One region of the Dactylosporangium sp. CA-233914 genome, then DNA from elsewhere that is predicted to be linked to it. Evidence: predicted binding sites of a transcription regulator. Region 1 holds the regulator's gene; each other region holds the start of a gene.
What was found. Region 1 encodes HrcA, which represses chaperone genes, less so after heat shock. Its sites were predicted from a motif close to GGTTNGCACNCTCNNNNNGAGNGTGCNAACC; they were not measured.
Positions count from the first base shown of each region.

Region 2: the regulator HrcA is predicted to act here: its motif matches at 1,371-1,401, upstream of groL (chaperonin GroEL).
Region 3: the regulator HrcA is predicted to act here: its motif matches at 952-982, upstream of groES (co-chaperone GroES).

Region 1 is NZ_CP192030.1:11,446,789-11,449,054, forward strand. Features, by position in the region: gene dnaJ (molecular chaperone DnaJ) at 1-765, opposite strand, end outside; gene hrcA (heat-inducible transcriptional repressor HrcA) at 792-1,814, opposite strand; gene ACQPY0_RS50950 (DUF4870 domain-containing protein) at 1,999-2,266, shown strand, end outside.
Region 2 is NZ_CP192030.1:786,765-789,030, reverse strand. Features, by position in the region: gene groL (chaperonin GroEL) at 1-1,197, opposite strand, end outside; gene ACQPY0_RS03610 (cold-shock protein) at 1,620-1,823, opposite strand; gene paaN (phenylacetic acid degradation protein PaaN) at 2,105-2,266, opposite strand, start outside.
Region 3 is NZ_CP192030.1:12,151,683-12,153,948, reverse strand. Features, by position in the region: gene ACQPY0_RS54205 (class I SAM-dependent methyltransferase) at 1-861, opposite strand, end outside; gene groES (co-chaperone GroES) at 1,060-1,374, shown strand; gene groL (chaperonin GroEL) at 1,469-2,266, shown strand, end outside.

The sequences.
Region 1 (2,266 bases):
GTCGTGCGGGCGCTCGTGGATCTCGACGTAGAGGTCACCGGGCGGGCCGCCGCCGGGGCCGACCTCGCCCTGCTGGGCGAGGCGGATGCGCATGCCGTCCTCGACGCCCGAGGGGATCTTGACGGTCAGCGAGCGGCGGGTGCGGACGCGGCCGTCGCCGCCGCAGGTCGCGCACGGGTGCGGGATGACGGTGCCGAAGCCCTGGCAGGCCGAACACGGGCGGGCCGAGACGACCTGGCCGAGGAAGGTGCGCTGCACGGACTGGACCTCGCCGCGGCCCTGGCAGATCTCGCAGGTCTGCGGGTGGGTGCCGGGCGCGGTGCCGGCGCCCTGGCAGGTGGTGCAGACCACGGCGGTGTCGACCTGAATGGGGGCCTCGACGCCGAACGCGGTCTCGTGCAGGTCGAGGTCCAGGCGCAGGATCGCGTCGGCGCCGGGGCGCACGCGCGGGCGCGGGCCGCGGGCGGACTGGGTGCCGAAGAAGGCGTCCATGATGTCCTGGAAGCCCACGAACGCGCCGCCGGCGGGGCCGCCACCGCCGCCGCTCGGGGCCAGCGGATCGCCGCCGAGGTCGACCATCTCGCGCTTGCGCGGGTCGGAGAGGACCTCGTAGGCGGCGTTGATCTCCTTGAACTTCTCCTGCGCGGCCGGGTCGGGATTCACGTCCGGGTGAAACTCGCGGGCCAACTTTCGGTAGGCCCGCTTGATCTCGTCGGCCGTGGAGTCCCGCTTGACCCCGAGAATCCCGTAATAGTCCTTCGCCACTGAGTCCTATGCCCCTGAGATAGATGTCAACTCTGTGCCAGCAGGTCGCCGACGTAGCGTGCCACGGCGCGCACGGTCGCGATGTTGCCGGGGTAGTCCATCCGGGTCGGGCCGAGCACGCCCATCCCGCCGACCACCATCGTGCCGGGGCCGTACCCGGTCGCCACGATGGACGCCGTACGCAGGTCCTCGATCTCGTTCTCGTCGCCGATGCGGACCCGCGTGATGCTCGGCTCCACCTCGCCGAAGAGCTTGAGCAGGATGACCTCCTCCTCGAGCGCCTCGAGGATCGGCCGCAGCGAGCCCTGGAAGTCCAGAAGGCCGCCGCGGGCCAGGTTCGCGGTGCCGGCCAGCGCGATGCGCTCCTCGGACCGCTCGAGCAGCGTCTCCAGCAGTACTGTCGAAAGGGCCGTCATCGGCGGCCGCAGGCTCGGCGCCGCCTCCTCGACCAGGGCCGCCACCAGCGGAGGCGTCTCCGCCAGCCGCTTGCCGACGAGCTTGTCGTTGATCAGGCGGCGCAGCTCGGTGACGTGGTCGGCCAGGATCGGCCCGGGCAGGTCGACCAGGCGCTGCTCGACCCGGCCGGTCTCGGCGATCATCACCACCATGAGCCGGGTGGTGGAGATCGGCACCAGCTCGAAGTGCCGAACGCTCGCCCGCGACAGGCTCGGATACTGCACCACGGCGACCTGGCGGGTGAGCTGCGCGAGCAGCCGCACCGTGCGGTGGACCACGTCGTCGAGGTCGACCGCCCCGATCAGGAACCGCTCGATCGCCCGGCGCTCGGCCGGGCTGAGCGGCTTGACCCTGGAGAGCTTGTCGACGAAGAGCCGGTAGCCGGCGTCGGTGGGCACCCGGCCCGCGCTGGTGTGCGGCTGGCGGATGTATCCCTCCTCCTCCAGCACCGCCATGTCGTTACGGACCGTCGCCGGAGAGACCCGCAGGTTGTGCCGTTCGACGAGCGCTTTGCTCCCGACCGGTTCCTGAGTGGCGACGTAGTCCTCGACGATGGCGCGCAGCACCTCAAGCTTCCGCTCGTCAAGGGCCATGGCACCTCCTCGGGGACTGGCACTCCCAAACCGTGAGTGCCAGTCTACGTCAGTCGCGCGGGGGCACGCGATGATCGTTTGGCGCACGATCGTCCGTACGGCCGCTGGACTGGGCAAAAGATGTCCTAAAGTCGTCATGCCGTGTCGCTGGCGCCACTTGATCGATGCACCTACCGTGGCCCCCATGAGTGAACCACCTCGCCCTCCGGGGGACTACGGCCCGCCGTCGGACCCCAACTTCGGGTACCCGCCCCAGCCCCCCGTCTCGGGTGGCGGTTACGGTCCACCGCCGTCCAGCGGTGGCGGCGCCTACCCCCCGCCGCCCACGTCCGGCGCGGGGTACCAGCAGCCGGGCTACCAGCAGCCCGGATACCAGCAGCCCGGGTATCAGCAGCCGGGCGCCTACGGTCAGCCCGGCGGCTACGGCCAGCCGGGTGCCCCGGTCGGCTACG
Region 2 (2,266 bases), 2.5 Mb from region 1:
GCGCACGGCGTCCTCGATGCGGTGCTTGCGCTCCTTGAGCTCGACCTCGGTGGCCGCACCGACCTTGATGACCGCAACACCGCCGGCCAGCTTGGCCAGGCGCTCCTGCAGCTTCTCGCGGTCGTAGTCCGAGTCGCTCTTCTCGATCTCGGCGCGGATCTGCGAAACGCGGCCGTTGATCGAGTCGGCGTCACCGGAGCCGTCGACGACGGTGGTCTCGTCCTTGGTCACGACGACCTTGCGGGCGCGGCCCAGCAGCGACAGGTCCGCGTTCTCCAGCTTGAGGCCGACGGTCTCGCTGATGACCTGACCGCCGGTCAGGATCGCGATGTCGGTCAGCATCGCCTTGCGGCGGTCGCCGAAGCCGGGAGCCTTGACGGCGACCGACTTGAAGGTGCCGCGGATCTTGTTCACCACGAGGGTCGCCAGGGCCTCGGCCTCGACGTCCTCGGAGATGATCACCAGCGGCTTGCCGGACTGCATGACCTTCTCCAGCACCGGGAGGAGGTCCTTCACCGCGGAGACCTTCGACTCGACGATGAGGATGTAGGGGTCGTCGAGGACGGCCTCCATCCGGTCGGTGTCGGTCACGAAGTACGGCGAGATGTAGCCCTTGTCGAAGCGCATGCCCTCGGTGAGCTCGAGCTCGAGGCCGAAGGTGTTGCTCTCCTCGACGGTGATGACGCCTTCCTTGCCGACCTTGTCCATCGCCTCGGCGATGATCTCGCCGACCGTGGAGTCACCGGCGGAGATGGAGGCGGTGGAGGCGATCTGCTCCTTGGTCTCCACGTCCTTGGCCAGGTTGGCCAGCTCGTCGGCGACGGAGGCGACAGCCGCCTCGATGCCGCGCTTGAGGGCCATCGGGTTCGCGCCGGCGGCGACGTTGCGCAGACCCTCGCGGACCAGCGCCTGCGCCAGAACGGTGGCCGTCGTCGTGCCGTCACCGGCGACGTCGTCGGTCTTCTTCGCGACTTCCTTGACCAGCTCGGCGCCGATCTTCTCGTACGGGTCCTCGAGCTCGATCTCCTTGGCGATGCTCACACCATCGTTGGTGATGGTGGGCGCGCCCCACTTCTTCTCGAGGACGACGTTGCGGCCCTTCGGGCCCAGCGTCACCTTGACGGCGTCAGCGAGGGTGTTCATGCCCCGCTCGAGGCCACGGCGCGCCTCTTCGTCGAACGCGATAATCTTGGCCATTCGGCGTTGTCCTCCTGGACACTCACGATTCGCCTCAACCCACGTGGGGCCTGCGGCTCACCGCCTGCTTTCGCACCTTCGAGGACCCAGCGGGATCCCCGGCGGTCGGGCCGGATAGCCCGCGACGACCAGCCTCGCGGCGGTTGCCCACCGGAGGACTGCACCGTCCCGACCATTGGCACTCACCGGTTGCGAGTGCCAAGTCCTTGTTTAGCACTCTAGCTGGTCGAGTGCAAGCAAACCCGGGGTGACGCACGAGGTGGCACCGACCAAGATCAACTAGCGGCGACGGCGGAGACGGGCACGCAGCGAGCAAGGCGCGCAAAATCCGACAAACCGAGGAAAGTGTCAAAGAAACGACGCAGGGCACCGTTCCTCATCAATGAGGACGGTGCCCCGGCGGGTTGAAAACGGAGCTTGGATCAGGCAATCAGTCGAACCTGCTCGGCCTGCGGACCCTTCTGACCCTGCGCGATCTCGAACTCGACGCGCTGTCCGTCTTCCAGCGACTTGTAGCCGTCCATCTCAATCGCGGAGAAGTGGACGAACACGTCCTGTCCCCCGTCGACCGCGATGAAGCCATAGCCCTTCTCGCTGTTGAACCACTTGACGGTGCCCTGTGCCACGGTGCACTTCCTCTACTTCGGTCCTGCTGCGTCACTTCGGCTGGCTGTGGGGGACCAGCCCCGAGGTCTTCGACCACAGCCGCCGGTTCTGGGATGGCGCCGGCGAAGGAACGACGACCGACCCGCACGGTACACGAGCGAAGCCGAGCCACGACAGGCCCAAATCGGACAGCAAGGTCACGAATCAAGCAGTTCAAATGGTCGCCGAGCATGCCTTCTGAGCAATTTTTCCCCGCAACGTCAAACATCGCCCGGCGACTACGTGTTGGTAACCTACGGAACTACACGTGGCGGCGTGACTGAACCACACGGAAGCGGCTCGCGACGTAGGCCCCGTCGGTCAGGGCGGCATTGGCCGCGGGATTGGCGCCACTGGCGTGGAAGTCGGAAAACGCGGCCGACTGGTTCACGAAGACCCCGCCTGTCAGATTGACTGACAAATG
Region 3 (2,266 bases), 700 kb from region 1:
ATGGGCCCGGACCACGGCGCCGTCCGGATCGACCAGGAAGCGGCCGAGCGGGCCGGCCGGGGCGCGCAAGGAACCGGAGCCGGTCAGCTCGAACGCGTGCTCGCCGCGGATCACGGTCGCCCGGCGCGGGGCCCGGGCCAGGGGGCCGCACCACGCGGCCGCCTCGACCACGTCGCCGTCCACCGACACCCACTCGCCCTCGGCGCCCTCGGGTAGCAGGTCGTGGTCGATGCCGGGGGCGAGCTTGAGCACGGTGTGCGGGACCCGGGCGGGCAGGGCGGTGACGAAGTCCCACGGCGGGCTGTAGGCCCGCGGGTCGAACACCCGGCGCCCGCCCGACGTGCGGCGGGCCGGGTCGCAGAACACCGCGTCGACGGCGTCGAGGGGCGTTTCGGTGGCGTCGCGAGGCTCTACGAGTACGACCTCCGAAAGATCCAGCGCGCGGACGTTGGCCTCCGCCACGGCGGCCGTCACGGGATCCGCGTCGACGGCCAGCACCGAAAGGCCCGCCCGGGCGAACGCGATGGTGTCGGCGCCGACCCCGCAGCCGAGGTCCGCCACCCGGCGCACGCCCGCGGCGGTCAGCCGGGCGGCGCGGCGGCGCGCGACCGTGGCCCGGGTCGCCTGCTCCAGCCCGGCCCGTGTGAAGAGCATTTCGCCCGCATCGGTACCGAACTTCGCCGCCGCCTTCCGCCGCAGTTCGGCCTGGGTCAGCGCCGCGGCCGCGAGGGCGGGCGGAAGGCCCCGCGCGCGCAGCGCCGAGGCCGCGGCGAGCGGGTCGCCGCCGGGCAGCGCGGCCGCGGCGGCCAGCGCGTCCCGCCCGGCGACGGAGGTCAGGGCCTGCACGTCCTCGAGCTGCACACGGCGATTATCGCCGCCGGGGATCGGGGTGATTTCGCGGCGTGTCTGGCACTCTAGTTGACGGAGTGCTAGCCACCGGCATAACCTCCGAGTTAGCACTCTCGTGTCGAGGGTGCCAGTTATGCCCGGCCGGGGCCGGCACCCGCGACGACGGCTTCACCGGGCACTCGATAAGCAAGCTCGATACCCCAGGAGGGTATGCCCGTGACTACCGCGACGCAGGTTGCGATCAAGCCGCTCGAGGACCGCATCCTGGTCCAGGCCAACGAGGCTGAGACGACCACCGCCTCGGGCATCGTCATTCCGGACACCGCGAAGGAGAAGCCCCAGGAGGGCACCGTCATCGCGGTCGGCCCGGGTCGCATCGACGACAAGGGCAACCGGGTGCCGATCGACGTCAAGGTCGGCGACACCGTCATCTACTCGAAGTACGGCGGCACCGAGGTCAAGTACGCCGGCTCGGAGTACCTCGTGCTCAGCGCCCGCGACGTGCTCGCCGTCATCGAGAAGTGACTCTCACTCACTAGAAGCTAGTGGCCACCGCCCCGGACCCGTGCGCAGGCGCGAGGCAGCCGGGGCGGTGTCGCTTTGAAGGGAACCCACAAGCATGGCGAAGATCCTGAGCTTCTCCGACGAGGCGCGCCACCTTCTGGAGCACGGCGTCAACCGCCTGGCCGACACGGTCAAGGTCACGCTCGGCCCCCGCGGGCGCAACGTCGTCCTGGACAAGAAGTTCGGCGCCCCGACCATCACCAACGACGGCGTGACGATCGCCAAGGAGATCGAGCTCGCCAACCCGTACGAGAACCTCGGCGCCCAGCTGGTCAAGGAGGTCGCCACCAAGACCAACGACGTCGCCGGTGACGGCACGACGACGGCGACGGTCCTGGCCCAGGCGCTCGTCCGCGAGGGCCTGCGCAACGTGGCCGCCGGCGCCAACCCGGCCGGTATCAAGCGCGGCGTCGACCAGGCCGCGGCCGCGGTCGTGCAGGCGCTCAAGGACAAGGCCACCCCGGTCGCGAGCCACACCGAGATCGCCCAGGTCGCCACCATCTCCGCGCAGGACGCCGCCATCGGCGACCTCATCGCCTCGGCGATGGAGCGGGTGGGCCGCGACGGCGTCATCACGGTCGAGGAGGGCTCGACCCTCACGACCGAGCTCGAGGTCACCGAGGGCATGCAGTTCGACAAGGGCTTCATCTCCCCGCACTTCGTCACCGACGGCGAGGCGCAGGAGGCGGTCCTCGAGGACGCCTACGTCCTGATCACGACCCAGAAGATCTCCGCCATCGAGGAGCTGCTGCCCCTCCTGGAGAAGATCGTGCAGAACAGCAAGCCGCTGTTCATCATCGCCGAGGACGTCGAGGGCCAGGCCCTGTCCACCCTCGTGGTGAACGCGATCCGC